4 regions of the Micromonospora sp. CA-240977 genome follow, and region 1 is predicted to be linked to each of the others. Evidence: riboswitches for the same ligand, from Rfam matches in the RefSeq annotation. Region 1 holds a riboswitch; each other region holds the start of a gene.

Region 1 (5,479 bases):
GCGAGTGCGGGCGCCGCCGAGGAGGCACTCCCAGCCTGGTCGGTCGACGCGCAACCGGCGCTCCCCGACGGCCAGGGCGCCCTCGCGGCCGGCGTGCTGCCGGTGCGCGTGACCGGGTCCGACCGGCTGCCCCTCGTCGACGGCCCCCACAGCCGGGCGCCCCGAGGTCCACCCGGGCGCTGAGCCCCCGGGACAAGCGTCCCGTCGCCGCGCCCTGTCGACCCACCAGCTCCGCACCCCGCCGACCCGTGGCCCGCCGTGGCCGGGCGGCCGGGGCTCCCCATCGCTCTGCTTCCTCCGCGAGGTGCCGACCATGGAGACCGTTGTCTTCTACCAGTTCGTAACCGAGGTACCGCAGGCCGCTGCCATCTGGTCGGCCCTGTGCCTGCTGGCGTTCGGTGTACTCGCCGTGCTGGTCGCCCGGCCCGAACGCGACCGGCCCGCCGGCGACCCGTCCCCGGCCGTGCCGACCGCCCGCGAGGTGGCCGCCGCCGAGGTCGTCGACCTGCGCCGGTACGCCGAGGAGGTGGCTGTCGCGGCGGCCGGCGCGGCCAGGACGGCCCAGCGGCGACGCGATGCCTGGCTGATCAGTCAGGAAGAGGTGGAACGCGCCTGGGCGCGGTACGACGAGGCGGACACCGCCGCGCGCCGCTTCGCGGGGTCCGGGGCGCTGCCCACGCCGGACACCCCCCGCACCCCGGCCGAGTACGCCGCCCGGGAGCGCTACCTGCACCGCGCGGCGACGGCGGCGTACTGGCGGGGCGACCTGACCATGGCGCAGCTCAGCGAGGTGTTCGGGCGGCGGCGCGGCTGGGATCCCCGGCGGCACCCGGTCGAGCAGGAAGCGCTGCTCAGCCGGTCGATCCGGGACGCGAGACGGGTCGACTACCAGGCCGCCGCCGCAGCGGAGCGGACCGCCTGGCGGGCCGCGGAACTGTCCGCCGAGTCGGCGCGCACCCTTGCCGACGAGGCGGGTTTGGCGGCGGCCCGGCTGCGGCCGAGCCGGACGCCAGCCCGCCGGCTGGTACGCGGGGTGTCCCGTCCCGCCGTCGTGGCACGCTGGCGTCCCGCCCGCGCGGGTTGAGCCCGATCCGTTACGTGAGCCGGGTCACCGTATTGCGGAATCGGGCGTCCGGCACGTTCGGCTCGATTTTTCCCGGAATTGTGGCCGCACTGTCGGCGACCTGTCCGGTTGTCGCCCACAGGCGTCACGGTAACCGCTTGTCCCATCGAGTCACATCATCGGCAGAACGCGCAGAAATTGCCGCGCCGATTGGGGTTTACGCAGGTGAACCTGGCTTGGCAGGGCGTGAACGGGCCAGTAGTGTCGTCCCGTCCGGTGCGGTAACCGATCGCAAGAGGCGACGCCGCGCCGACCCGCTCAATCGTGATGAACGAACCGGGGACCCATCAGCAAGTCCGGGGTGAATCCGCGAGCCACGGCCCGCGGTAGGGCGATCTTCCCGCCCGAATCCGTCAGCTAACCCGGTAGGCGGTGTCGGAAGGAGTTCCATCCTCGTGCAGCACCTTTCCACCCCTCGGCTGTTCCCTCGCCTCCACGGCGCGGCGGTGCCCCCGCTCATTCGTCTAGTGACGGTGAGCTGACCCCCCGGGTCATCGCCTAACCGCCCGGCCACGCCGGGCGTTCCCCTGAGCGGTTCACCATCCGCGGACCATCGTCCGCGCGCTGGCGCCTGCCCGGATACCGGTCCGGCCCCCGGTGTGCCGCTCTCCCCCGATCCGTGGAGGACCCCGTGAAGCACACACTGAAGCGTCAGCTCCGCCGCGTCGCGACCGAGCGCCCGTACCAGATCGTCGCCGCCTCCGCCGCGGCCCTCGTGATCGCCGCCACCACCGGCACCCTGCTCACCACCGCCGACGACGCGCCGGCCGGCCAGCGCACCGCGACCACTGTCGCCGAGATGCGCAGCGACATCGCCGCCGCCAACGACGCGTCTCCCCTGGCCAGCTCCGCGCCGACCGCCGCCCCGGCCACCAGCGCCGCCTCGCCCGCCGCCAAGGCCAGCACCAACCCGGACCTCACCCGCAAGCCGGAGCGGCCGAAGCCGCCGGCGACCAAGGTGCTCGACTACGACTACGAGGCGCAGAACACGTACTACAACTGCGGTCCGGCGGCCACCCGTAACGCGCTCAGCGCCACCGGGATCGACCGCACCCAGGAGGAGCTCGGCGCCGAGCTGGGCACCACCGAGATGGGCACCAACTCGGCCGAGGACACCACCCGGGTGCTCAACGCCGAGGTGAAGGGCTCCCCGTACCGGACCCGGATGTTCGCCGGCGCGCCCAGCCCGGCGCAGATGGACCGCCTCCAGGCCGACGTCGTCAAGGCCATCACCGACGGCCGGGGCGTGGTCGCCAACGTCGTCGGCGACGCCACCGACACCGACGGCGGCTGGCACTCCTACGGCGGCGGGCACTACATCGCCGTGGTTGGTTACAAGGACAACGGCCGCACGGTGCGCATCGCCGACTCGGCGAACCCGGCCGACCCGTCGTACTGGATCACCACAATCGACCTGGCCAACTGGATCGCCAGCCGGGGCTACTCCGCCTGACCCAGGCACGCTGGACCGCCACGGGCGCCGTCCCCCACAAGGGGCCGGCGCCCGTGGCGTCTTCCACGGCGGTCCGGGGTACGCCCCGTCGGCGACTCTCGTACCGGGCCGGGAACCGTGGGAGACTGCGGCCGTGGTGGATGAATCGGGTGGTCACGCCGGTCGAAGGCCGGTCCTGCTGCTGTTGCACGGGATGGGGACGACCGGTGACGTGTGGTTGCCCTGGGCGCCGCATCTCGCCCAACACTGGCCCGGTCGGTGGCTGGCACCGGACCTCGCCGGTCACGGCTGGGCGTCGCCGCTGCCGTCGTACTCCTTCGCCGGCTTCGCCCAGCGGATCGCGCAGGCCCTCGCCCCCGACGACCGGCTCGTCGTGCTCGGGCACTCGCTGGGTGGCGTGGTCGGCCTCGCGTTGGCCGCGCGCGACGCCGGGATGCCGGTGGACGCGGTGGTCGGGTTGGGCATCAAGGCGCTCTGGTCACCCGCCGAGCTGGAACGCGCCGCCGAGCTGGCCGCCCGCCCGGTGAGCTGGTTCGCCAGCCGTACCGAGGCGGCCCGTCGCTACCTGCGCGTCTCCGGGCTGACCGGTCTGCTCCCGCCGGACCATCCGGTGGTGGACGCCGGCCTCCGTCAGGTCGACGGTCGCTGGCGTCTGGCCATGGACCCGACCGCGTTCGCCGTCGGCGAGCCCGACCTGGTCGCGCTGCTCGCGGCCACCGACGTGCCGGTGGTGCTGGCGCGCGGCGAGCACGACCCGATGGTCACCGACGAACAGCTCAAGGAGTACGGCGTACCGGTCGCCACGCTGCCCGGTCTCGGGCACAACGCGCACGTGGAGGACCCGGCCGCCGTACTGGCGCTGCTCGACCCGTACCGCTGAGCTTTCCGCGGCGCGTCGCAGCGGATGGTGAGCGCCCGTCGTCCAGCCCCTGGCCTGGGCCGACAGCCCGGGTCAGGCCAGGGGGGAGAGCTGCGGAGCACGCTCGGCCGCAGCGTCCTCCGTTGTCGCCAGTTCCCGGCGCGCGGCGGTCAGGAACGCGTCGGCGTACGACTCGGCGGGGAAGTCACCCAGGTAGCGGCGGCGGGTGGCCCAGCGCTCCGCGGCCAGCGGGTCGGTGTCCAGCAGCGCGGTCAGCACCTCGTCCACGTTGGACAGGTCCCGCCGCAGCACGTAACCCGACGCGGCCAGCGGGAAACGCTCGGTGAACCGGCCGCCCTCGTCGCCCATGTCGGTCACCGCGTACGGCTTGCCGGAGTAGAGGTAGTCCGAGATCACCCCGGACACGTCGGAGACCAGCGCGTCCGACCGGTTCACGCACTCGGTCAGGCTCAGCTCGCGGGCGGCGGCGCCGACGACGTGCTGGCGTCCGCTGCGGGCCCGATCGGCGACGAGCAGCTCGGTCAGCCGGCCCAACTGGCGTGCCGACGCCGGGTTCTGTGTCGTGTACGGGTGGGCCCGCAGGATCACTGTCGCGCCGCGCTCCAGCAGCCGGCGCAGCAGCCCCTCGGCCACCGGCAGCGAGCAGTAGTCGGCGTCGGCGTGGTGCCCGGTCCAGGTGGGGGTGTAGAGCACTGTCGGGTGCGCCATCCCCGGTGCCGGCTCCGCGCGTACCTCGATCGACTCGACCTGCGGGCGGCCGACCACCACGAACTTGTCCGCCGGGATCCGCACGCCGGCGCGGGCGTACCTGTCGATCGCGGCCGGGCCGGCCACGAAGATCCGGTCGAAGATCCCGGACACCGGGTTGGCGCTCGGCGCCTTGTCGCTGTCGCCGTGGTGCAACTGCACGTGGGTGAGCTGGGTGAAGCGGATGCAGTGGCTGTTCTTCGCCCCGTGGTTGACGTAGAACGCCGCCCGCAGGCTCGGCACCAGCGCCTCGTCCATCGCCCGCAGGGTGGGGCAGTAGACCACCGGCGCGTTTGTGGCCGCGGCGATCGGGGCCAGGAACTCCGGCTCGCGCAGCACGACCAGGAACGGCCGGCCGATCCGTTCCAGGTACGGCAGCCACATGGTGACCTGGTATTCCGAGCCGGGCGGCGCGGAGAAGTAGAGCAGGAACTCCGGCTGGTGCCGGCGCAGCGCCCGCGCCACCGGCCCGCCACCGGCTCCCGGCCGGAACCGCCGCCGGGCCAGGTCCAGGGCGACCACCCCGGTGCCCGCGCCGACCAGCAGGCTCGCGGCCAACGCCACGCCCGCCGGCAGGGTGAGCGCGGCGGCGAGCGCCAGGACGGCGAGCAACCCGAGCAGGGCGGTGCCGAGCCGGTCGGCGATCAGCGGCGTCCAGGCGCGGACCGGCAGGTTGGCCGTGCGGATCTCCAGGTTGCCGGCGGTGCGCAGGGGCCCCACCAGCAGCACCAACCCCAGCAGGACCAGGGCGGTGGCGACAAGCGTGAGGTGGAGCCCGTCGTCCAGCCGCCGGGAGTAACCGACAAGGATCGCGGCGGCGATCAGCGTCGTCTCCGCGACGAGGTCGGCGGTGGGCCGGATCCGCTGCTCGGCGACCGAGGCGGCCAGCGCGGCGACGGCCAGCGCCAGCCCCCAGCCGGTGGCGCCGGTGAGCGCCAGCACGACAAAGGCCAGCACGGCCAACCCGGTGCTCAGGCACCGGGCGGCCAGCTTTCGGACCAGGTCGCCGCGCATGTCGCTCCGTTCGTGGTTCCGCCGCCGGTCGGGGTCAGTTCGCCGAGACCGCGCCGGCCGGCGTCGCGACCTGGCCGGGCCCGGTCTGGGCCGGCACGCTCGGCGTGGGTCCGTCGCCAGGCGCCCGGCGTACGTCGATGACCTGACCGGTCAGGTCGGAGATCAACACGTCGAGTGACGACTGGGCGACGGCCTCCGCGGCGAGCAGGGTGTGCTCCGGCTCCTCGCCGAAGGCCCGCGTGCGCATCGGCGTGGCGGTGCG
Region 2 (5,479 bases), 1.8 Mb from region 1:
CCGCCGGGGCCGGACCGCCGGGCCCGGCAGCCGCGACTATCGCGCGGGCCAGCGGATGCTCGCTGTCCGACTCCACCCCGGCGGCGATGCGCAGCACCTCGTCCCGCTCGACGCCCGGCGCCGTCGCCACGTCGGTGACGACGTGCTCGCCCCGGGTCAGGGTGCCGGTCTTGTCGAAGAGCACCGCGCCGACGGTCCGCATCCGCTCCAGCGCCAGCCGGTCCTTCACCAGGATCCCGGATCGCGCGGCCAGCGCCGTGGAGAGCGCGACGACCAGCGGGATGGCCAGGCCGAGCGCGTGCGGGCAGGCGATCACCAGGACGGTCACCGCGCGGACCACCGCCTCGTCGGGCTGGCCCAGCGCCGTCCAGACCAGCACGGTCAGCACCGCGGTGCCGCTCGCCACGTAGAACAACGCGGCGGCGAACCGGTCGGCGAGCAGTTGGGCCCGTCCACCGGCGCGCTGCGCCTGGGCGACCATGCGCTGGATGCCGGCGAGCGCCGTCTGCTCACCCAGTGCCTCGACCCGGACCCTGATCGCCGAGTCGGTGGCGACGGTGCCCGCCACCACCCGGTCGCCAACCGCGCGGGCAATCGGGCGCGACTCGCCGGTGATCATCGATTCGTCCAGCTCGGCCCGGCCGTCGACGATGCCTCCGTCCGCCGGCACCCGAGCCCCCGGGCGGACCAGCACCACGTCGCCGACCCGCAGCTCGCCGGCCGACACCGGTTCGACCCGCCCGTCCGCGGTCACCCGCTCGGTCTCGTCCGGCAGCAGCGCGGCCAGCGCCGAGAGCGCGCCGTGGGCCTGCCCGATGGCCTTCATCTCCTGCCAGTGCCCGAGCAGCATGATGGTGACAAGCGCCGCCAACTCCCACCAGAAGTCCAGGTCGAACGCGCCGGCACTGGTGGCCAGCGACGCGCTGTAGGCGACAGTGATCGCCATCGCGACAAGCAGCATCATGCCCGGCGTCCGGTCCCGCACCTCGCGGACCGCACCGACCAGGAACGGCCAGCCACCCCACCAGAACACCACCGAGCCGAGCACCGGCCCCACCCAGGTACGGCCCGGGACGCCGTCGTCCAGGCCCAGCTGATCCGACACGAGGTGGCTGGTCAGGACCACCGGGATGGTCAGCACCAGGCAGACCCAGAAACGACGGCGGAACATCTCCGGATCGTGCCCGGCGTGCCTGTCGTGCGGCGGGGGCGCGGCGTGGCGCCGGTGGTCGGGGTCGGCGGATGACTGAGCGGGCATGGCTCCAACATGCCCGCCCGGTGACCATCGCGCGGGCGGTTCGGCGCTCGACACTCCGTCCCGACCTGCGAGCCCGGAACAGGCTGGCTAGCATCTCCCCGATGGCCCTCCAGCTACCGCTGCGCGGTCGGGCACCGGCGTCGCCGCGACGTGGCGTCGCCTCCGGCCGGCCGGGCTGGACACTGACCGTCCGTGATCGGGCGGTCCTCGGTGAGCGAACCATCGCGCGTTCCGCCGTGTTTCCACGGCATCGCTGAACCGACCGGCACGCTGGCCCGTATCCCGCACCGGATCGTTGGGAGTCTCGACTTGGGTTCCGACCACGCCCGTCCCGCTCCGTCCGCCCCGCCCCGGGTGCGACGGATCCTCGTCATGACGGTGGTGCCCCTCTTCGTCGCCACAGTGCTCGCCGCGGCGCTGCTCTGGCCGCGCGGAGGAGCACCGCGGACCGACGGCGGAGCGGACGTGCCGCGCTACGCCGGCACGGTGACCCGGGTGGTGACCGAGCCGTGCCCGCCGCTGCCGTCGAGCCCCGAGGGCACACCCAGGGTCGGCGCCGGGCCGTGCGGCACCGTCGACGTCCGGGTGGACGACGGGCCCGCCACCGGCCAGCAGGTCCAGACACCGGTGCCCGACGGACCCGGTGCGCCCCGGGTGGACGTCGGCGACGAGGTCATCCTGGTCCAGTTGACCGACCCGACCGATCCCACAATCAGCAACTGGAACATCGCCGAGCACCAGCGCGGCACCCCGATGGTGTGGCTGGCGGTGATCTTCGCTGCCGCGATCGTCGCGTTCGGCCGATGGCGGGGGCTGGCCGCGCTCGCCGGGTTGGCAGCCAGCTTCGCCATCCTGCTCACCTTCGTGCTGCCGGGCATCGGCGCCGGCAAATCACCGCTCCTGGTGGCGGTGGTCGGCGCCGCTCTGATCATGTTCGTGGTGCTCTATCTGACCCACGGCGTCAGCGCGCAGACCTCGGTCGCGGTGCTCGGCACCCTGGGCAGCCTGGTGCTGACCGGCGTGCTCGCCACCATCGCCACGGCGGCAACCCACCTCACCGGCTTCGGCAGCGAGGACGCGACGACACTGTCGATGTTCCAGGGTGACGTGGACCTGCACGGCCTGCTGCTCGCCGGGATCATCATCGGTTCGCTCGGGGTGCTCGACGACGTGACTGTCACCCAGGCGGCCACCGTCACCGAGCTGGCGAACGCGAATCCCGGGCTGACCCGCATGCAGCTGTACCGCGCGGCGACCCGCGTCGGCCGGGCGCACATCGCCTCCACCGTCAACACCATCGTGCTGGCGTACGCGGGCGCGTCGCTGCCCCTGTTGCTCCTGCTCACCGCCGACTCGCGGCCGATCGGGCAGATCCTCACCAGCGAGTTCCTCGCGCAGGAGATCGTCCGCAGCGCGGTCGCCACCCTCGGGCTGATCGCCGCCGTGCCACTGACCACCGGGCTGGCCGCGATCGTCACCGCGGCCGGGCGCGCCGAAGCCACGCCGCCGGGCGACGCCGCCGCCCGGCCGCGCCCCCGGGCGGACCGGGCGGAGGCACTGGCCGCCCTCAACGCACCACGGACGGGGCGACCCGACGAGCCGGACCAGACGCGGACCCGGCCCCCATCCACCGCCACCGACGGGTGGCCGGAGTCGAACAGGAGCACGGAAACGGCATGGTGACACTCCTCAGCGTGACCAGATCGGGTCTTCCCCCTGAGAACCGCGTCACTGGTCACACACCGCTATGGCGAAATGACACTTTTGGTCGGCATCCAGGCGTAGCTCACCCAGTCGACTCTCGGGTAACCTCGCTGCCGGTTACCGATGAAGGCGCGAAGCGGCGCCTGCGGTGCCACCGCCCAATCGCCAACCGGCGAGCCGGGGACCCAGGTGTGTGGGGTGAATCCGCGTCAGCGGTAGGGGCCACTTCCGCCCCGAACCCGTCAGCTAACCCGGTCGGCGGTCGAGGGAAGGGAACATTGTGACGGCACCCCTACGCCGCTGGTTGACACCCGTGGTGGCCGTGATCGCCGCACTGACCGTGCTCGCCGGGCCCCTCCCGGCCCACGCCGCCCCGACGACCCCCACACCGTCCGGGCACGAGGAGGCCGACGAGCCCAAGATGCTCAACGACGTCATCGAGCAGGTGAACCGCGACTACTCCGCCGCCAAGTCCAAACTGGACAAGTCCAAGAAGCGGCAGTTGGAGTTGGCGCTGGAGGTGGACCGGGCCAAGGCCGACCTGGACGCGCTGGCGCCACAGGTCGGGCAGATCGCCGCCCAGTCGTACCGCACCGGTCGGATCGGCGCGCTCGCGATGCTGCTCGAAAGCGACGCTCCGGACACGTTCGTCCAGCGCGCCGCGATGCTCGACGAAATCAACATGGTGAACGAGAACAAGCTCGCCGAGGTCAACACCGTGAAGGCCCGTGCCGAGCAGGCCAAGTTGGCCCTCGACACCGAGGTCCGGGAACAGCAGAAGCAGACCGCCGTGATGGCCAAGCGCAAGAGCGAGGCAGACAAGGCGCTCGCCCTGGTCGGCGGCAAGGGCTTCACCGGCGGTCTGGTGGACGCCACCTCGCCGGTCGCCCGGATCGGGCCGGGCCGCACCGCCGACGGCGACTGGAAGGCGCAGTCCTGCAGCGAGGACGACCCCACCACGTCCGGCTGCGTCACGCCGCGCACGCTGCACGCGTACAAGGAGGTCAGGAGGGCCGGCTTCACCCGGTTCGTCGGCTGTCACCGCAACGGTGGACCGTACGAGCACCCGAAGGGCCGCGCCTGCGACTGGTCGCTACAGAAGAGCGGCTTCTCACCCTGGCACAACGAGGACACCCGGACGTACGGCAACAACGTCGCCGCGTTCCTCATCCGCAACGCCGACCGGCTGGGCATCTACTACGTGATCTGGAACCGGCAGATCTGGTTCCCGGCAACCGGCTGGAAGTCGTACAGCGGGCCGTCGAACCACACCGACCACGTGCACATGTCGATGCTCTGATCCGCGGCGTCTTCCGCCGAGGGCCGTTCCGCGTCGCGCGGAGCGGCCCTCGTCGTGTCAGGCGGCGGCGGCCGGGTCAGCCGACCCGGTCGGCACGTCGAGCGTCGCGAAGCCGGCCGGCACGGCGGCCACCGGGCGCGCCACTCCGGCGGCGAGCCGGTACGACACACCCACCACCGCGCACCGCCCCTGCGCCACCTCGGCGGCCAGCACTGGCGACTGCCGGAGCAGCGTCTCGACGGTCTGTGCGATGTGGATGTCGACGATGCCGTCGATGTCGTCCACACCCTCGGCCTCGGCCCGGCGCAGACTGGGCAGCACGGCGTCGACCACCGCCCCCAGGTGCCCGGGAGGCGGGGTGCCGGTCGCGGAGGACTCCCGCGCCGCCTGCACCGCCCCGCACGAGTCGTGGCCGAGCACCACCACCAGCGGGGTGCCGAGGACGGTCACCGCGTACTCCACGCTGCCGAGCACCTCCGGACCGGTGGTGTGCCCGGCCGTACGGACCACGAACAGGTCACCCAGCCCCCGGTCAAAGATGATCTCGGCGGCCAGGCGGGAGTCGGAGCAGCCGACGATCACCGCGAACGGGTGCTGCCCGTCGGCCACTGCGGCCCGGTGTCCGGCGTCCTGGTTGGGGTGGCGTGGAGCGCCGCTGACGAAGCGCCGGTTACCGGCGGTCAACTCGGCGTACGCCTGGGCCGGCACGCTGGCCGCGGCCGCCCGGTCGCCGGTCCGCTGCGGACCCGGCTGCCCGCCGGGAGTTCCAGGACGACTCATCCCCGCACCTCGTCTTCACGCGTCTGACCTGGTCAGAGGGCTTGTCAGCCGGGCCGGCGGCGGCGCTGGCTCGGGCTCCACCGTCACACGCACCGTAAAGTGCGTCAAGGTATGCGTGATTTAGATTTCATATGTTGACTCCGATTCGGCCCCTGGGTGACGCACCGGGCGCAGGACGGGCGAGACTCCCGGGGGCAGGGCGGACGTCCGGAGAGGTGGTCACACGATGGCGAGCACGACGACGGGCGACACCGGCGGCGGGCGGAACTGGACGTTCCTCACCAACCACGGGCACGTGTTGCTGGCCATCGCCCGCAACCCCACCGCTCGGCTCCGCGACGTCGCGGCCGAGGTCGGCGTGACCGAACGGGCCGCGCAGGCGATCGTCGCCGACCTGGAAGCGGCCGGTTACCTGCACCGCACCCGGGTCGGACGGC
Region 3 (5,479 bases), 3.5 Mb from region 1:
CAGTGGCGGATGGTCGGGCGCCGTGGCCACCTGGCCTCCTGGACGGTGGTGGGTGACCCCGCGCAGACCGCGTGGACAGGTGATCCCGAGGAGCTGACCCGGGCCCGGGACCAGGCGCTGGGCCGGCGGAAGCGACACGACTTCACCCTCACCACCAACTACCGCAACTCGGCGGAGATCTTCGCGGTGGCGGCGGCGGAGATCCGCCGGCTCTACCCTGACCTGCCGTTGCCCACCGCCGTGCGCTCCACCGGGGTCGATCCGGTCGAGCTCGTGGTGCCCGCGACCGGGTTGGCGACCGCCGTCGTGAACGCGGCCGCCGGGCTGCTGGCCGAGGTGGAGGGCACGGTCGGGGTGATCACGCCGGTCCCCCGCCGCGACGAGGTCGCCGGTTGGCTCGACGCGCTCGACGCGCCGCGCCTACAGGTGGTGACCAGCCTGGAGGCCAAGGGCATGGAGTACGACGGGGTAGTGCTCGTCGCTCCGAGCGAGATCCGGGCCGATCCGGGTGCGGGGGTACGCACCCTGTACGTGGCGCTCTCCCGGGCCACGCAGCGACTCACCACCATCGATCCAACCGGCTGATCTGGAGCAAACTGCCTGGTGGGCCGGTGGCCTGCCCCATACTTGCATACATAGCGATGTGAGCATACATTTGACCGGGCCCCGACCGGCGACGGAAGGTGGATCTCGTGGGCGCAGGTCATGACCACCACCATGGGTCGGTCGCCAATGCCGCACACCAGCACAGGGGCCGACTCTGGGCGGCGTTCGGGCTGCTCGCCACCCTGATGGTGGTCGAGGCGGTGGCCGCCCTGCACACCGGCTCGCTCGCCCTGCTCTCCGACGCCGGGCACATGTTCACCGACGTGCTCGGCATCGGGATGGCGCTCGCCGCCATCACCGCGACCCGGCGGGCCACCGCCGACCCGCAACGCACCTTCGGGCTCTACCGACTCGAGGTCCTCGCCGCGCTGGCCAACGCCGTCCTGCTCTCCGGCGTCGCGATCTACGTGGTGATCGCGGCGATCCGCCGCTTCGGCGACCCGCACGAGGTCATCGCCGGTCCGATGCTCGCGGTGGCGGTGCTCGGCCTGCTCGCGAACATCGCCGCCTTCGCCCTGCTCCGCGCCGGAGCCCGGGAGAGCATCAACCTTCAGGGCGCCTACCTGGAGGTGCTCGGCGACCTGCTCGGCTCGCTCGGCGTGATCGGCGCGGCGTTGCTCATCGCCGTCACCGACTGGTGGTGGGCCGACCCACTCGTCGCGGTCGCCATCGGCGCGTTCATCCTGCCCCGCACCTGGCGGCTGGCCCGTGCCGCCGTCCGCATCCTGGTGCAGGCCGCCCCGGAACACCTCCAGGTGACCGCCGTGCACGACCGGCTGGCCGCCGTCCCCGGGGTGGTCGAGGTGCACGACCTGCACGTTTGGACGCTCACCTCGGGCATGGAGGTGGCCTCCGCCCACCTGACCATGGCGCCCGGCGCGGAGGTCGGCGCGGTGCTGACCGCGGCGCGCACCGCGCTGCACGACGACTTCCGGATCGAACACGCGACGTTGCAGATCGAACCCGGTGCCGCCTCCGGAGCCTGCGGCTCCATCGAGTGGTGACAGGCTTCTCGTGACGACGCACGCACCGTCCGTCACAACGGCTGCACCAGCCCCACCGGCACCGGTAAGCTCGGTCCCGGCCTCCACCAGGCGGCGCCCTCCAGGCGCCGGTGGCGGTCGCCGCCTAATCGCCCACCTGGGCGAACCGGGGAACCACGTTCCTGGGGTGCATCCGCGTCAGCGGTAGGGATCTTCCGTCCCGAACCCGTCAGCTAACCCGGTCGGCGGCTGACGGAAGGACATGCGCAGTGGCACCAGCACGACCACCCGCCGCCCGACTGGCGGCCCTGATCGTCGCGATGTTCGCCCTCGGCGTCGCGCTTCCGGCCGGCACCGCCTCGGCCGCTCCCCCGACCGGCCTCCGGGCCGCCGCCGCACCCGACTCCGACGAAGAGGGCGGCACCCCTTCGCTACGCGCCCAACTCGAGGCCGCCAGCAAGGGCTACCTGGACGCGAAACGCGCTCTGGACACCTCCGTGCAACGACAGCAACAACTCGCCACCCAGCTGAAGGGCATCGAGGTCGAACTCGCCCAGCGCGACGGCAAGGTCGGCCAGATCGCCGGCGTGGCGTACCGCACAGGCCGGCTCGGCGCGGTGTCGGCGCTGCTCAACAGCAGCAGCCCGGAGGGCTTCATGGACCGGGCCGCCGCCCTGGAGGCGGTGGCCGCCAACGAGGACCGGGTGCTGCGCGATCTGCTTGCCACCAAGGACCAGGCCAGTCGCACCCGGGCCGCCCTGAACGGCGAGATCATCGAACAACGCAAGCAGGTCGCGGTGATGGCCAAGCGCAAGGACCAGGCCGAACGGGCCCTGACCGTGGCCACCACCCCCAAGCCGCAGACCACCGCCGACGGCGGCTCCAACCGGGGCACCTCCACCGCCAACGCGAAGGCGGCGCCCCGCAACTCCGACGGCTCCTGGCCAGCCGAATCGTGCAGCGTCAACGACCCCACGCCCGCCAGCGGCTGCATCACGCCGCGCACCCTGCACGCGCTCAACCAGGCAAAGGCCGCCGGGTTCACCCGGTACGTCTCCTGCCACCGCCCCAGCGGCTCCGGTGAACACCCCAAGGGCCGGGCCTGCGACTTCGCCGCCCAGAAGGACGGCTTCGGCGGCAACGCCACAGGCGGCGACAAGACGTACGGCAACAACCTGGCCGCGTACTTCATCCGCAACGCCGACCAGCTCGCCGTGCTGTACGTGATCTGGTACCGGCAGATCTGGCTGCCCAGCAGCGGGTGGAAGTCGTACAGCGGCGCGGGCGGCACCCCGTCCACCGACCACACCAACCACGTCCACCTGTCGGTCTACTGACCCACCCGACAGTCCCCGGAATCGCTCCGGGGATGATCCACTCGCGTTCGCCGACTCCGGGGCATTTCCCGCGACGGGACACCCCGGAGTCGGCGATGCGGTCGCCCGGCCGGGCTACGTCGCCGGGCGTACCCCGGATGTCGTCGGCGGTCGGACGACCCGGACGGGGTCCGCGGGCAGCATCGCGGTATGCGTCGGATCCCACCCACCGCCCGCAAAGGGCTCCTCACCCTGCATCTGGTCACCTCGCTCGGCTGGCTCGGCGCCGACCTCGTGCTCCTCACCCTGGGCATCGCCGTGCAGCGCGGCGCCGACCCGGCGGTGGTCTACCCGGTCACGGCGCTGGTCGGCACTGTGCTGTTCGCGCCGCTGAGCGTTCTGGTCTGGCTGATCGGGGTCGCCAGCGCGCTCCTCACCCCGTGGGGCCTGTGGCGCTATCGCTGGGTAGTGGCCAAGCTCGTGCTCACCACGGTGATGGTCGGGCTGGTGCTGTTCCTGCTCACGCCGAACCTGCGGCACGCCGGCGTGGTGGGCGCCGCCCTCCCCGCCCGGGACCGCGCCGACCTGGTGATCGCACCCGCGGTGTCGACCAGCCTGATGATCATCGCGACGGTGCTGTCCACGTACAAGCCGTGGGGCCGACGTCCCGCCGCCCAACCCGCCCGCGCCGGCCGTGGCGGCAATCCGTGACCGCTGCCGTGACCGCGCTGCCGTGACCGCGCCGCGGTGATCGCGCCGCCGTGACCGCGCCGCGGTGATCGCGCTGGAACCAGGATGTAGTGGCATCCTCGCGCCCGCAGGCCACTACATCCACGATCGAGCACGATCATGGGCTGGGGCCACAAAGGCGGGACGGGGGCCGGGTGCCGGCGGGTGTGGGCCGGTCAGGCCGGGGGTGGGGAGTCGCCGGTGCGGTCGAGGGCCGGGCCGAGACGGGCGGCGAGGGCGAGGTGAGCGGCCCGTGCCTGGCGGAACGCGTACCGGAACAGCGGCGTCGGCGCGGTCAGGGTGATCTCGACGTCGATCCGGACCAGGCCCTCCGGCTCGGCGCGCAGTCGCGTGTGGTTGCGGACCGTCGTGGCGGGCCACTGGCGGGCCACCATGACGATCTCGTCGTCCTCGCTGATCAGCACGTCCGCGTGGTACGTGGTCCGGAAGCGCAGCGGGCCGGCCACCAGCCGGTCGTTGATCGTGTAGCTGGCCCGGGCGCCGGGTCGGGGCGGCACTTGGCGGACCCGGACAATCAGCGGATGCAGCTCGCCCTGTCGGGTCAGGTCACTGAGCAGCGCCGCTGCCTCGGCCGGCGAGCACCGGGCCTGGACGGTGTAGCTGAAGGTATCGCTGCTGCGCACGCGTCTCCCACCGTCGTTTGTCGCACGATCGTCCCGTACCGATGTCCGGCTGGCAACGCCCGACGGCCGCCGATGTCGGGGCGCAGCCCGGGCGATGGGATGCCGCATCACCAGTTGCCCTATTAGGGTCGGTTCGTGGGGAATCACCCGACCGTGCTGAAGGGCGGCATCATGAGCGGCGACGACGGATGAGCGGGCACGTGATGGTCTTCGCACCCACCCCGCAGCTCACGGTCACCGTGGACCAGCCGAACGAGCACCCGGAGCTGCATCTGCACCCCGGCGGGCAGGGCGTCTGGCAGGCCCGGATGGTGCTGTCGCTCGGTGTCGACGTGGTGCTCTGCGCCGCCCTCGGCGGCGAGATCGGCCAGGTGCTGGAGCCGCTCCTGGTCAGCGAGGGCGTGGACCTCAAGGTGGTGGTCCGGGACTCCGGCAGCGGCGGGTACGTGCACGACCGCCGGGGCGGCTCACGGCAGGAGATCGCCGACGTGCCCGGGCAGCCGCTGAGCCGGCACGAGCTGGACGAGCTGTACAACCTGGCGCTCGGCGAGGGACTCCGGGCCGCGGTGAGCGTCCTCAGTGGGCCGAACGAGCCGTGGTTGGTCCCGGCCGACCTGTACCGGCGCTTCGCCGCCGACCTCGCCGCCAACGGCGGCCGGGTGGTGGTCGACCTGTCCGGCGATCACCTCGCGGCGGTGCTGGAGAGCGGCGTGTTCTTCCTCAAGGTGAGCCACGAGGAGCTGATCCGCGACGGTCGCGCCCGCAGCGACGACAGCCTGGAGCTGACCCGGACCATGTACGAGCTGCACGCCGCCGGCGCCGAGACGGTGGTGGTGAGCCGGGCCGACCAGCCGGCGCTGGCGCTCGTCGACGGGGAGCTGTTCGAGGTCGAGATGCCCCGGTTGGAGGCCGCCGATCCGCGCGGCGCGGGCGACTCGATGACCGCCGGGGTGGCCGCGGTCGTGGCCCGCGGCGGGGACATCCGGACCGCCATCCGCACCGGCGCCGCCGCCGGCGCGATGAACGTGACCCGGCACGGCCTGGGCACCGGACGACTGGATTCGATCACCGGCCTGGTCGAACGGGTCCGGCTGGTTCCTGCGGACAGCCGGCCACAGGAGCGGACCACACCGGACGAGTTGGCCGACCGGGCGGTCGAGCGATGACGCTGCGCGTGCTGATCACCAACGACGACGGGATC
Region 4 (5,479 bases), 2.3 Mb from region 1:
ACCGGGGCGGGTCAGCGTTCGTTCCGCTGGTGCGCGACGAGATCATGATGCCGGATGGCACCTTCGTCGAATGACCTCTTCGATGTGCTGGGCAGGCAACCGCGCTTGTCGCCGTCCGGCCTCGCTAGACGGCCCGGCAAGTGGCTTGGAGTGACCCCGGACGGCCCGAGCTAATGGCACGCGTTTGAACCACCAAGCGGACGTGGGTGTCGCGAACACGTCAGCGATGGAGACGACCGCCTATCCGATCAATTGACAGATATTGATGGATGCGGTCAACTGGCGACGCCCGTATCCCCCGGCTCACCCAGGAGGACCCTCTTGCGTACGCTCCTGACCCTCGCCGCGGCCGCCGTCTGCGCCGCCGGTGCACTGGCCGTCCCCGCAGCGGCGGCGCAGGCCGATCCGGCCGGCACCGCCCCGGCCGGCGCGACCGCCCCGGCCGACGCCTGCGCCGGTACCGTCCAGATCCAGTCGCTCACCTTCAACCCGCCGCGGGTGGTTCCGGGCCAGGCCGTCACCGCCACGGCCGTCGGGCAGAACTGCACCGCCCAACAGCAACAGGTCTCCACGGCGATCTACGCCCGGTTCGTCGGCTCCACCCCCGGCATCCCCACCGGCTGCCCGGCCCTCCCCTCGCTGCCAGGCTGGGCGGTCACCGTCGATCCGGGCGCGACCTTCAGCTGGCACGACGGTTACTTTGTGTCCACCGGCTGTACGGCCACCGGCCTGGAGGTCACGGTCCGGGTAGAGGACGACGCCACCGGCGCCCTGCTCACCCGGACCGCCACGGTGCCGATCGACCCGCCGCCGGCGGTGCCCTGCACCGTGAGCTACCGCACCGGGAGCGAGTGGCCGGGAGGCTTCACCGCCCAGATCACCATCAAGAACACCAGCACCGTGCCGATCAACGGTTGGACGCTCAGCTTCACCTTCCCCGGTGACCAGCACATCGTCCAGTCCTGGTCCGCCACCGTCCAGCAGAGCGGTGCCACCGTCACGGCCCGGAACCCCAGCTACAACCCCCTGGTGGCGCCGGGCGCCTCGGTGGTCTTCGGCGTCCTGGGCACCTGGCAGGCCAGCGACGCGGTGCCGATCGCGTTCACGCTCAACAACGTCAGCTGCGCCGCCGGGTAGCCCGCGCACCGGACCGCGGGACGTCTGGGCGGCCAGGCGCCCGGGGGCCACTCCCGGCAGGCCCGCCGTCGCAGAGCGCGGATCCTAGGGAAGCCTCAAGCCGAGCAGGCGTCGGACGCGACCGGTCGCCGAGGACGACGGGACGGGCTAATGGCACACCACCCTGTTTCAGCCCTCTGAAACTACGGAAGCCCCGGCGGGACCATCGGTCCTGACCAGGGCTTCCGTGCGTGGAGCGGGTGACGGGAATCGAACCCGCACTGTCAGCTTGGGAAGCTGATGTTCTGCCATTGAACTACACCCGCAAGCGGCACCACTGTACCCGAGTCGCCGAGCCTGTGCACCCAGGCACCCCCGCCCGCCACCTGTCCGCGCCGGCAGGGACGGGTCGGTGCCAGCGGCGGTCGAGGGCTCACCAGCGGTGCCGGCTCCGTCAGTACAGAGCCGGCACCGATGGTCGCTGGGCCGTGGTCAGGCGGCCGTGCACTGGACGTCACGGCTGCGGCGGGTTGGGCGGGTCTGCGGTACGGCGACCGGCGCGGCAGCCGCCGCCGACGGGGCCCGTGGGTCGAGCCAGACCCGAACGGCCGGCCGGGCCGGCGCGAGGCCCGGAATGCCAGCGGTGTGCTGCTCGCGGCGCGTCAGCATCGCCACGTCGACGGTGAACTCGAACAGTTGCCAGTCGACCAGCGGCTCCGCGCGAGCGCCCTGCGCCAACCTGGCGACTCGCGCCGGATCGGTCACCGGACGGGCGCGCCCCGCCACGTACGCCTCGTCGTCGCTCTCCTCCGGAGGGAACGAGTGCAGCGCGTAGCGGCCGTCGCGCTCGAGGTCACGGCGCTTCGGGGAGTCGATGATGAAGCAGAACAGACCCTCGTCGGTGATCACCGGGGAGACCGGATGGACGCGGGGCCCGCCGTCGGCGCGGACGGTGGCCAGGTAGCCGAAGCCCGGCCCGTACTGCTGGAGGAGAACGCGGATCCCGTCGGCGAGTCGGGGCTCGTCGGCGGCGAATTCGGACCAGGAAGCCATGCCAGCATTCTATCGAACAAATGTACGAGCAGCGACCTCGACGCGCTGGTCACCGGCACCGAATCCGGGCACTTTCGGCGGCGCGGCTATGGTGGTCCGATGCTGCTCTCCGACCGCGACCTGGTCTCCGAGATCAAGGCCGGCACGCTGGGCCTGGAGCCGTTCGAGCCCACCCTGGTCCAACCCTCCAGCATCGACGTGCGACTGGACCGACTGTTCCGGGTCTTCAACAATCACCTCTACACCCACATCGACCCGGCGATGCAGCAGGACGACCTGACCTCGGCGGTCGAGGTGCCCGACGGGGAGCCGTTCGTGCTGCACCCCGGGGAGTTCGTGCTCGCCTCGACGCTCGAGGTCATCTCGCTTGGCGACCAGCTCGCCGGCCGACTGGAGGGCAAGAGCTCACTGGGCCGGCTCGGGCTGCTCACGCACTCCACCGCCGGCTTCATCGACCCCGGCTTCTCCGGTCACGTCACGCTGGAACTCTCGAACGTGGCGAACCTGCCGATCACCCTCTGGCCGGGCATGAGGATCGGGCAGCTCTGCATCTTCCGGCTCTCCTCGCCGGCCGAGCACCCGTACGGGTCGGCGGTCTACGGCTCGCGCTACCAGGGGCAGCGGGGGCCGACACCGAGCCGCGCCTGGCAGCACTGGCGCACCTGGCCCACCCGCTGACCCCGTGACGACGAGGGCCCGTCGCGACTCGTCGCGGCGGGCCCTTCGGTCAGCTCTCTCGATCAGCCTGGACGGCCGTAGCTGTGGATCGGGCCGTCGTCGACCTTCTTCATCTTGATCGGTTGACCGGCCTGCGAGGCGTGCACCACCCAGCCGCCGCCGACGTACATGCCGACGTGGTGGATGTCGCTGTAGTAGAAGACCAGGTCGCCGGGGCGTAGGTCGGCCCTGCTGACGTTCTTGGTGGCGCGGCTCTGCGCGGCGGCGTTGTGCGGCAGGGACACCCCGGCCTTCGCCCAGGCGGCCAGCATCAGCCCGGAGCAGTCGTACGAGTTCGGGCCCTCGGCACCCCAGACGTAGGGCTTGCCGATCTGCGCGCAGGCGAACTTGACAGCCGTGCCGGCGGCGCCGCCGGGGTAGCTGCCGGGGCAGGGCGCCGGGCGCAACGGACCGCCGCCACCGCTGCCGTACACCTTGAGGCGCAGCTTCTGCAGCTTGTCGATCTCCTCGTTGATCTGCTTCTTCTTCGCCGCCAGCTGAGCCTCGGTGCGGGTCAGCTGGGCCACCATCTCGTCGAGCGGCGCCTTCTGGCTGGCCAGCTCGTCGCGCAGGTCGGCCACCTCGCGGATGTCCTGCTGCTGGTTGTGCGCGAAGCGGTCGAGTATCTCGAGTTGGCCGACCACCTCGCTGGGTGACTGGCTGCCCAGCACCGCGTTGACGGTCAGCACGGTCTCGCCCTTGTAGGCGCGCACGGCCAGAGCGCTGACCTTGTCCATCGCGGCGTCGACCTGACGCTCCAGCGGGGCGATCCGGGCGGCCAGCGCCTGGGCCTGCCTGCGCTTGGCGGCGAGGTCGATCCGGGTCGCGTTGTGCTGCTCGATGATCGGTTCGAGTTTGTTCCAGTCGGCGTCGATCTGGCGCTCGATCTCGGCGACGGACGGGTCGGCGTGGGCCGCCGTGGCGCTGCCGGTCAGGACGACGGCGACGCCGGCCAGTGCGGCGAGCGCGGTGGTGAAGCGGGACCAGCGTGGGCGCGGCGCGATCGACATCGGGCCGGCTGGTGCCGACCGCTCGGACGACGGCCGCGGGGCATGGAGTGCCACCGGGGTTCCGTACTCCTTCTTCCTGACCGCCTACCGGGTTAGCTGACGGGTTCGGGCGGGAAGTCGGCGCCCTACCGCAGTGGCTGCGGATTCACCCCGAGGGACATGGGTCCCCGGTTCGTTTGGAAACGACTCGGCGGTGTCGGTCCGTTACCACCCGGGCTGGGTGGAGCTGCTATCGGGCCGACGAATGACCAGAGTAGAGACGCTTGTTACCACTCCGCAACCCGTGCGGCCGTGACACTCCGTACCGATCGGAGAGGGTCACCGACCGTACGTGAAGATTTCTTTCCCGACGAGTCGACACATGGAAAGGTATTGACGCGGGCTCCCGGCCGGCGCGAAGGTGGCCTCATCTTCACCCGCGAAAATCTAGGGGGTTCGATGCACCATCCAACCCTGCTCGCCGGCCGGCGCGCACTGCTCGCCGTCGCCGTGGTCGCCGCCGCGACCGCGGTCCCACCACCCACCTACGCCGCCGCCGCACCCGCCGCCGACCGCCAGCAGCAGTACGCCGCCGCGGCGGCCGAGTACGGCGTACCGACCGACGTGCTGCTCGGCGTCTCCTACCTGGAGTCCCGCTGGGACAGCAACGCCGGCACACCCAGCACCAGCGGCGGTTACGGACCCATGCACCTGACCGACGCCCGACACGTGGCCGCGCTGCCCGTGGGGGGCCACCACGACACCGGCACCGAGGACCCGCGCGGCGACGACTCCCGTACCGCGCTGGCACCCGCGCCCCGGCCGGCCGAGGACCCGGCGCCACCCGCCGCCGCGTTGCAGACAGTGGATGCCGCCGCCGCCCTGACCGGCGCGGCCCCCGACGCGCTGCGCACCGACGCGGACGTCAACATCCGGGGCGGGGCGGCGCTGCTGGCCTCGTACCAGCGGGAGTTGGGCGCGCCGGTCGGCGCCGGCACCGACCCGGCCACCTGGTACGGCGCGGTGGCCCGTTACGCCGGCGCGGACAGCGCCGACGCCGCGGCGGCCTTCGCCGACGAGGTCTTCACCACCATCGGCGCCGGCGAGTCGCGGGTGACCGACGACGGCCAGCGGATCACGCTGCCGGCCCGCGCGATCCGTCCGGAGCGCTCCTGGCTGGACCGACTGGGTCTGCGCCGACTCGCCCGCCCGGACGGGCTGGAATGCCCCCGGACCATCTCCTGCGAGTGGATCCCGGCGCCCTACGCGGCGTTCGGCGAAGGGGACTACGGCAACCACGACCTGTCCGACCGGCCGGCCCGGCAGAAGATCGAGTACATCGTCATCCACGACACCGAGGGAAGCTGGGCCACCACCCTGCAACTCGTCCAGGACCCGACCTACGTGAGCTGGCACTACACGCTGCGTTCGGTGGACGGGCACGTCGCCCAGCACGTCCGGACCAAGGATGTCGCCTGGCACGCCGGCAACTGGTACGTCAACGCCAAGGCGGTCGGGCTGGAGCACGAGGGCTTCGCGGCGCAGGGCACCTGGTACACCGAGGCGATGTACCGGACCTCGGCGAAGCTGGTCCGGCACCTCGC

Evidence for each region. Region 1 has a riboswitch for cyclic di-AMP ahead of ACQPWW_RS11095 (C39 family peptidase). Riboswitches for the same ligand answer to the same signal wherever they lie in the genome.
Region 2: it holds a riboswitch for cyclic di-AMP, as region 1 does, so the genes downstream of both, ACQPWW_RS02805 (coiled-coil domain-containing protein) here and ACQPWW_RS11095 (C39 family peptidase) in region 1, are expected to answer to the same signal.
Region 3: it holds a riboswitch for cyclic di-AMP, as region 1 does, so the genes downstream of both, ACQPWW_RS26365 (coiled-coil domain-containing protein) here and ACQPWW_RS11095 (C39 family peptidase) in region 1, are expected to answer to the same signal.
Region 4: it holds a riboswitch for cyclic di-AMP, as region 1 does, so the genes downstream of both, ACQPWW_RS00420 (NlpC/P60 family protein) here and ACQPWW_RS11095 (C39 family peptidase) in region 1, are expected to answer to the same signal.

The regions. Positions count from the first base shown of each region.
Region 1 covers NZ_CP192055.1:2,393,469-2,398,947, forward strand. The annotation lists gene ACQPWW_RS11085 (hypothetical protein) at 1-183, shown strand, start outside; gene ACQPWW_RS11090 (hypothetical protein) at 314-1,084, shown strand; cyclic di-AMP (ydaO/yuaA leader) riboswitch at 1,369-1,510, shown strand; gene ACQPWW_RS11095 (C39 family peptidase) at 1,755-2,576, shown strand; gene ACQPWW_RS11100 (alpha/beta fold hydrolase) at 2,710-3,456, shown strand; gene ACQPWW_RS11105 (CDP-glycerol glycerophosphotransferase family protein) at 3,529-5,217, opposite strand; gene ACQPWW_RS11110 (D-ribitol-5-phosphate cytidylyltransferase) at 5,252-5,479, opposite strand, start outside.
Region 2 covers NZ_CP192055.1:576,426-581,904, reverse strand. The annotation lists gene ACQPWW_RS02815 (copper-translocating P-type ATPase) at 1-1,258, opposite strand, end outside; gene ACQPWW_RS02810 (YibE/F family protein) at 1,568-2,941, shown strand; cyclic di-AMP (ydaO/yuaA leader) riboswitch at 3,108-3,238, shown strand; gene ACQPWW_RS02805 (coiled-coil domain-containing protein) at 3,243-4,262, shown strand; gene ACQPWW_RS02800 (carbonic anhydrase) at 4,320-5,042, opposite strand; gene ACQPWW_RS02795 (helix-turn-helix transcriptional regulator) at 5,269-5,479, shown strand, end outside.
Region 3 covers NZ_CP192055.1:5,849,902-5,855,380, forward strand. The annotation lists gene ACQPWW_RS26355 (HelD family protein) at 1-585, shown strand, start outside; gene ACQPWW_RS26360 (cation diffusion facilitator family transporter) at 693-1,610, shown strand; cyclic di-AMP (ydaO/yuaA leader) riboswitch at 1,722-1,853, shown strand; gene ACQPWW_RS26365 (coiled-coil domain-containing protein) at 1,859-2,926, shown strand; gene ACQPWW_RS26370 (hypothetical protein) at 3,116-3,616, shown strand; gene ACQPWW_RS26375 (SRPBCC family protein) at 3,811-4,278, opposite strand; gene ACQPWW_RS26380 (PfkB family carbohydrate kinase) at 4,467-5,444, shown strand; gene surE (5'/3'-nucleotidase SurE) at 5,441-5,479, shown strand, end outside.
Region 4 covers NZ_CP192055.1:85,793-91,271, reverse strand. The annotation lists gene ACQPWW_RS00445 (hypothetical protein) at 1-74, shown strand, start outside; gene ACQPWW_RS00440 (cellulose binding domain-containing protein) at 322-1,137, shown strand; tRNA gene ACQPWW_RS00435 (tRNA-Gly) at 1,369-1,442, opposite strand; gene ACQPWW_RS00430 (pyridoxamine 5'-phosphate oxidase family protein) at 1,609-2,169, opposite strand; gene dcd (dCTP deaminase) at 2,269-2,847, shown strand; gene ACQPWW_RS00420 (NlpC/P60 family protein) at 2,910-3,896, opposite strand; cyclic di-AMP (ydaO/yuaA leader) riboswitch at 3,964-4,099, opposite strand; gene ACQPWW_RS00415 (N-acetylmuramoyl-L-alanine amidase) at 4,335-5,479, shown strand, end outside.